One region of the Paenibacillus sp. VMFN-D1 genome, then DNA from elsewhere that is predicted to be linked to it. Evidence: riboswitches for the same ligand, from Rfam matches in the RefSeq annotation. Region 1 holds a riboswitch; each other region holds the start of a gene.

Region 1 (2,267 bases):
CCCGGTATAGACAAACTGCTGTAAATTAACAACAAAAAGAAGAGGAATGCTCCTCTTCTTTAGCATGACATTTTCATGATCATAATACTATAACATTAGAATGGCAAAGTAAAACGAAATTAGTTCAGCTCCGGTTTGACCGGACCAATCACGTACACCTTAAGGCCGGATTTACGGCCAAAGTTGCGTGCTTGCTGGACGGAATCGTAGTATATATCGATTTTATTTCCCTTAATGGCTCCGCCCGTGTCTTCCGCACGACGGAAGCCAATGCCTTCAATGTAAACCCACCATCCCAAAGGAATGACGCTTGGATCAACCGCAATCGTGCGGCCTTCCGCGACGCGTGTTCCTGTGGCGGTGCGTGTGCCGACTCCGGACTCGCCAGACGAATAAGCGGTCATGGATACTTTGATCAGCTTCTTGTAGGAAAAGTCAACGCCGGCCTTGCTGACCCGGTTGTTACTGCTGCTGCTGACCTTCTTCACCTTGGCAGGGGTAGAAGAAGCTTTGGCAACGGCTGTTTTGACTTCGGTCACTACGGGAACAGGCTTTTTCTTCGTGCCGACGGCAATGACCTTATCCTTGGTCACCGTCTGCACTTTTTTGCCCACCATCTTCATGGACACCAGCTTGCCGTCTTTGTACTTCTTCTCAATGTACTGCACCATGACGCCAGGAGATCCCTGCTGAATCACCCGCGACTCGCCTTTGTAAATGCTGGGGTCGGAGGTTTTTACCACCCGGAAGGGGAGGGATTCATGACGCTGTACCACCTGTTTGTTCATCCGGACGATCCGGATGTCCGTGTTGGTGGAGACCGCCGTTTCGACAGCCGGCGTGACAATGTCCGTTTCCTTGACTTTGACGCCGGTTTCTTTCAGCACGTCGCCGACCGTTTTGGCCGTTGTATACAAATGCTTCGTTGCACCATCAGCCGTCACCTTCACAGGACTCGCGCGGTCGATCACGACCTTGTCGCCGTCGGATATAGCCCCGCTCAGCGGCATCGATATTTGGTCCTCGGGTTTCAGACTGATTTCCTGCTCATCCAGCATTTCTTGAAGTAAAGATGTATTGGTCTGTACAGATTTCATTTGACCGTCTACTACCAAATAAACTTGTTTTCGCGATTGACTGTACACGAGTAGCAAGATCATCAGGGTAACCGCGATTGAAACGATAGCTGCAGTGGAGATCTGGCGCAAATTCTCATGCTTCCATCGCAATGCGTAAGACATGCTGGAGATTTTTGAATCATGGGTCTTCTCTGGTTGGAAAACGCCCACTTTCTCGATCCTCCTTCATAGCCTCGCCGTCTAGAGTTATGCATGATTGTATTTGACGCGACTATACTCAATTTTTTACAAGAACCCACAGAAAGCATGCGTTCTTGCACCATGAACCAATCTCTCCATCATGATTTGTCACCTCCTGTTATACAACAGTATGATGACTGCCTCTCCTTTATTCAAAACAAAAGAAGCCGATAGAAAAGAGCTTACGAGGACTCTTTCGTGGCTTCCGGATGTCTGAATATCGGAATTGTCATGCACGAGGGTACCTCTCTTTATCCGCTTACGGGGTTAGCTGTCGGGTTCGGGCGAAAGAGAGCCGCCCTATTCGCGTCCTTACGCTCATGGCGTAAAGCCGTTCAATTCACCCCAGAGACCCAAGAAAGAAATCAAATACGTTTGCGAGCATGGGACCGCTTCCGGTCTGTCATGACCCGCTCCAGTATTGGTTCCCCCGTTCTCCCATGCGGGAGACTCAGCGAGACTGGTTCATGAAAGCTGCGAAGGTAAGACCTTAACGACAGCTCAATGATTCACTGAAAAGATGATATCCTGTTTTGATGCATGTTGTAAAGCGGTAATCAACCACGTTTATTTGAAAAAGTGGTTAAAAAAATGTAATATTCGGCGTTTTGTTTGTTAAAATTCTTTAATCATTCGCTCATGCTCATTTTTTCGGCTGTTTTTCTCCCGATTTCACACAATTCCAAATCGTTCCAGCCCATTTTGGGTGGTAATCTGGGCAATTTCCTCCAGGTCAACCCCCTTAATCTGGGCTGCAGCTTCAGCGACCAGACGGACGTTTGCCGACTCGTTTCTCTTCCCTCGGAAGGGGTGCGGCGTGAGATAAGGAGAGTCGGTTTCGATGAGCAGCCTGTCCATCGGAACCTGAGCCAGGACCTCTTTGGGGACTCTGGCATTCTTGAACGTAATAGGTCCGCCAAACGAAAGATGGAAGCCCATATTCAGGCA
Region 2 (2,267 bases), on a different contig from region 1:
AGCGCGCCGATCGTATTGATCACGAGCTTCGTCACCCAACCCTGCGGTTTTTCCCGAATCCACTTGACGATCATCCCCGTTTGCGAGAGCGTGAAAGGGATAAATACCCCTACCGCATACAGTGGGATCAAATGTTCCGTCTGTCCGTGGAAGGCGACGATCAGCACGATGGACAGTAGCCCAAGGATGATGATTCCGTTCGAATATCCCAAACGGTCACCGCGGACAGTAAACATCCGGGGAATAAACCGGTCTTTGGCTAAATTGACCGCCAGCAGCGGAAACGCCGAATATCCGGTATTGGCCGCCAGGATCAAGATCAGTGCCGTCGTGCCCTGGATGAAAAAGTACATAAAATTCCGTCCGAACGTCTGATTGGCAATCTGAGAAACGACCGTCTCCTGGGGATTTGGGGATATGCCCAAATAATAAGCAAGAAATACGATGCCCGAGAAGAGTACAGCCAGCAGAATCCCCATTGCCATCAAGGTTTTGGCCGCATTGTTCGGGGCCGGGTCCTTGAAGTTCGGGATGGCGTTCGAGATCGCTTCGACCCCGGTCAGGGCGGAGCTGCCCGAAGCAAAAGCTTTTAAGAGTAGGAACAGGCTGATCCCCGCTACCGGCGTCCCGACCGGCGTATGCAAATGCGGTGAAACGTGACCGGTCACGATGTTGTACATACCGACGCCGATCAAAATGAACAGCGCGAAGGCGAACAGATACACCGGATAAGCCAGGATGGAGGCTGACTCGGTGACGCCCCGCAAATTCAGCAGCGTAATGAGGATGACGAAGGTGACGGCAATCCCCACCGTATGCTCATGCAGCGCCGGAAACGCCGAAGTCAGTGCGTCCGTGCCCGCCGAAACGCTGACCGCAACAGTCAGAATGTAATCTATCAGCAGCGATCCGCCGGCCACAAGCCCGGGGTAGATTCCCAGATTCTGTTTGGAGACAACGTAAGCGCCGCCGCCATGCGGATAAGCGAAGATGATCTGCCGGTAGGATAAAATGAGTGCAGCCAGCAAAATCAATACGCCGATTCCGATCGGTATCGAATACCAGAACGCCGCCGTGCTGACCGTGACCAGAACCAGCAAAATTTGCTCCGGCCCATACGCTACGGACGACAGCGCATCGGAGGATAGAATGGCCAACGCTTTTTTCTTGTTCAGTTTTTGTTCTCCCAATTCGGTAGACTTCAGCGGCCGTCCAATCAGAAGTCTTTTCAATGCTGCCATAAATGTTTGTCACCGCCAGTGTTAGAGTTGAAATGCTCATGATGTACCCGTTAGACACGTGCTCAACCCTTTTTGGGCACAACAAAAAAAGCCGCAGGAAAGCTGGACCTTCCCGTGACTTTACGCGCACGACAAATCCCTCTTTCATCACGCTTACGAGGTTAGCTGACGGATTCGGGACCGAAAGTATCCCTACACTCAATAAATGAACATCAAGTGATTCACCCCTGGGACGAAGGCTTAACTTCCTCCCTTTGGTTCCCCCGCTCCTGACTTCAGAATTCAGCGATCAAGGAGTATTACGTTTCAGGTTCATTACGTTTCAGGTTCACAAGTTCACGATTACGAATTGAATCTTACTCCTTCCGGATGCCTGCTGTAAAGAAGCAAACGGTTTGAGATACGTATGAAAAAAATCAAAAGAACTCCATGTCAACGCTTACAATGGCGGCAATCTATTAATTTCTGGCTGTAGCTGTGCATATCGCTTGTTTACGCTATTAAATTCATATCGGGCTTCTAAATATTTCGATCCGCCGCATTCCTCAGCGAAGCCTCTACGGTATCCAGTCGGTTCAAGCAGTGATGCCGGACCATTTCGAGGTCGTTATCCAGCTGATCCGGCTCCAGGTCGCGATGCAAAATATTCATGCACCAATGGGTCAGGTTTCTCAAATGATGGCGGTATGCATAATAACGCAGCAAATCCAGGTTCAGCTCCATCCGTTGTCCTAGTTCTTGCTCATACCCTGTGAGAAAATGACCCAGTCCGTCCCCGGTATACCCCACGATATCCAGCTCTGGTGGCGCAAGCATGGCCGCTTCCCAGTCCAGGACGACCAACCGGCCGTCCGCGGTCTCCATCAGATTCCCTCCCCACAGATCACCGTGACAGAGCACATTGGGAGCCGGGTCAAGCACGAGCCGTTCACGAACCCCTGTTATCTGGTGCAGCAGCTCGGTTATGTGCGTTTGCTGAGGGATAACAAGCTCACGCAGCAGCTGGCTTGCGGGACTTGCACCGGG
Region 3 (2,267 bases), on a different contig from region 1:
CGCCGCCTCCCAGCGTTTGCACGGCCCGCATCGGCTCCAGCGTCTGCGGCACTTTGAGCCCGACCAGCACCAGGGTTACGATGAGGGCAAGCGGCACGAACAGGCGGACATGCGCCTTGATAAAATCCTCGAAGAAGTTCCCGAGCCCCTCACCCCTGCGGGTGATGCCGCGCATAAAAGCAATCGCGATAGCCAGGCCCGAGGCTGCCGAGGTAAACATCATCATCGTGATGACGATCATTTGGCCAAAATAAGACATGCCGCTCTCTCCGCTGTAATGCTGGAGGTTCGTGTTCGTCATAAAGCTGATGACCGTGTTGAAGGACAGGCTCGCCTCCATATTGCCGATGCCGCTCGGGTTGCCCGGAAGGGCGCCCATCGTTCGCAGCAATATATAGCTGATCGCTACCAGAAAGATATTGGTTGTGATCATGCTGAGCGCGTACTTTTTCCAATTCATGCTGCCCCGCTGCTTCAGCCCGATGATCCGGTATAGAACTCTTTCTACGCCGCCGAAAATCCGGTCCGTCCGGTTCGGTTCATTGGAGAACATATGATATACGTAAGTGCCTACCGGCTTCACGAGCAGCAGGAGCACGAAAATGACGATACAAATTTGCAAAATATCCAAGGCTGGCTTCCCCCTCTTACGAGCATGTTCTGTTTTGGCCCCTTGAGGCTTACAGATTTAAAATACCGGTCAAAATTTTTCCGGATGGATCAAGGCGTAAACCAAATAGATAAAGACAAGCACGGCGAATGCCCCAACGACAATCATTGGTCTTTGCCCCCTTCTTCCACCACTCGGCCGCACCAATGAAGAAATAACAAGAACACGCCAAAGGTGGCAGCGAGCGCAAGTATCATATATACATCCATCATCGTTTCCGGTCTCTCCTTTGCATGGTTAGAATCATCTTTATTTCAGTAAAAATCCGACTTCGCCGTTTAAGGTATAAATGATGTGATCTGCACCAAGCCCCCGGTAAATGCCGGGTGAGCTGCCCCTCTGCGTAATGACATATACCGGTTCCGACGTCCAGGGACGGCAGATCTGCAAATAGCGGCAGGTCAGGTTGAGGCTGCTTTCAAACAGAAAGATTTTGCCGACCTCTATTTCGGGCACCACCCAATCCTCCGCGTGATTCGTATTCAGCCGGATGATCCTCTGCACCCCCATTTTTCTCAAAAGGCGTTCCTCCCGGGCACTGTTGGTCAGAACGGCAAAGGGCCTCTTCCAATACATCAGCAGCTTGATAAAATTGCGTCCCGCCTCGTTCGGCGCGGTCACGATGACGACGTTGTCCATTTCAAAGGCTCCTCCTGTGCGGCAGCCGCGAATACGCAAAAGAAGCCGCAGGGAAAGAAGGACCTTTCCCGCGGCTTCTTGAATGTGGACGAATATGAAGGATCGTCCTATATTCAAAATGCGCACGACAAGTGCTGCCTCTCCCGTTACGCTGACGAGGTTAGCTGTCGGATTCGGGCGTGAGAGTCGCCCTACCTTCCGGTACTTACCGTACCGGAAAGATTCACCCCGGCGGCTTCCATTCCAGGCGGCCGCTGTGGTTCCCCCGCTCCCGGCCGTATCCGGCCGAAATTAAGCGTTATTGATAAGTGTATGTGATTGTGATGAATGCTCTCTTTTGTTCCAGTAAGCTAAAAAAGGGTAAAAAAAACACAGAGGCCAGCTGATCCCCCTGTGATCCGAAAGTTTATTCGGGTCGCAAGTTTCATCATTCCTCTCTCAAACGACGCTTACGAGGTTAGCTGACGGATTCGAGCGGTGAGAGTCGCTCTACCCGGCCGGATCCATGGCATCCGTAGCCGGGATTCACCCCTGCGGCTGGCAGCAGACCCCCGACTCTCACACCGGTTCGCTGCTCCATGGCACGCGTTTGGTTCCCCCGATTTCCGCGCTTTTTTGCGGAAACTCAGCGATTAGTAATGGAAACTGTATTGAATACGCTCTGAATCATACACCCGCTCCTTCCAAGCTGTAAAGGCAGTCTAAAAATCATGAACCGCGAATTTTGGAACATTCAGGACCTTATTAGCGCTTACATTTTGGCTTTTTGACTTCTACCTCTTCCATGCTCCCGATTTGACGCATTTATGGAATCCAGGTCATTCGGGGACACTGGCTCGCAGGAATATCCGCATTGACTTTACAGTTCAATCGTTTAAAATTAAATTGTGTGCTTGGTAAATGCTTCGGCTGGATGATGATTCATAGCAGTACAAAAGGAGGAGGATGGCAGTGAGCG

The links. A riboswitch is a leader RNA that binds a small molecule or an ion and turns the genes downstream of it on or off. The one in region 1 is predicted to bind cyclic di-AMP.
Region 2: it holds a riboswitch for cyclic di-AMP, as region 1 does, so the genes downstream of both, C7820_RS07290 (APC family permease) here and C7820_RS32075 (resuscitation-promoting factor) in region 1, are expected to answer to the same signal.
Region 3: it holds a riboswitch for cyclic di-AMP, as region 1 does, so the genes downstream of both, C7820_RS16110 (hypothetical protein) here and C7820_RS32075 (resuscitation-promoting factor) in region 1, are expected to answer to the same signal.

The regions. Positions count from the first base shown of each region.
Region 1 is NZ_QRDU01000009.1:49,661-51,927, forward strand. It holds gene C7820_RS32075 (resuscitation-promoting factor) at 120-1,289, opposite strand; cyclic di-AMP (ydaO/yuaA leader) riboswitch at 1,560-1,786, opposite strand; gene C7820_RS32080 (TatD family hydrolase) at 1,992-2,267, opposite strand, start outside.
Region 2 is NZ_QRDU01000001.1:1,545,208-1,547,474, forward strand. It holds gene C7820_RS07290 (APC family permease) at 1-1,241, opposite strand, end outside; cyclic di-AMP (ydaO/yuaA leader) riboswitch at 1,376-1,539, opposite strand; gene C7820_RS07295 (phosphotransferase enzyme family protein) at 1,761-2,267, opposite strand, start outside.
Region 3 is NZ_QRDU01000002.1:183,860-186,126, reverse strand. It holds gene kdpA (potassium-transporting ATPase subunit KdpA) at 1-631, opposite strand, end outside; gene kdpF (K(+)-transporting ATPase subunit F) at 701-778, opposite strand; gene C7820_RS16110 (hypothetical protein) at 920-1,309, opposite strand; cyclic di-AMP (ydaO/yuaA leader) riboswitch at 1,445-1,617, opposite strand; cyclic di-AMP (ydaO/yuaA leader) riboswitch at 1,740-1,950, opposite strand; gene C7820_RS16105 (glutathione peroxidase) at 2,261-2,267, shown strand, end outside.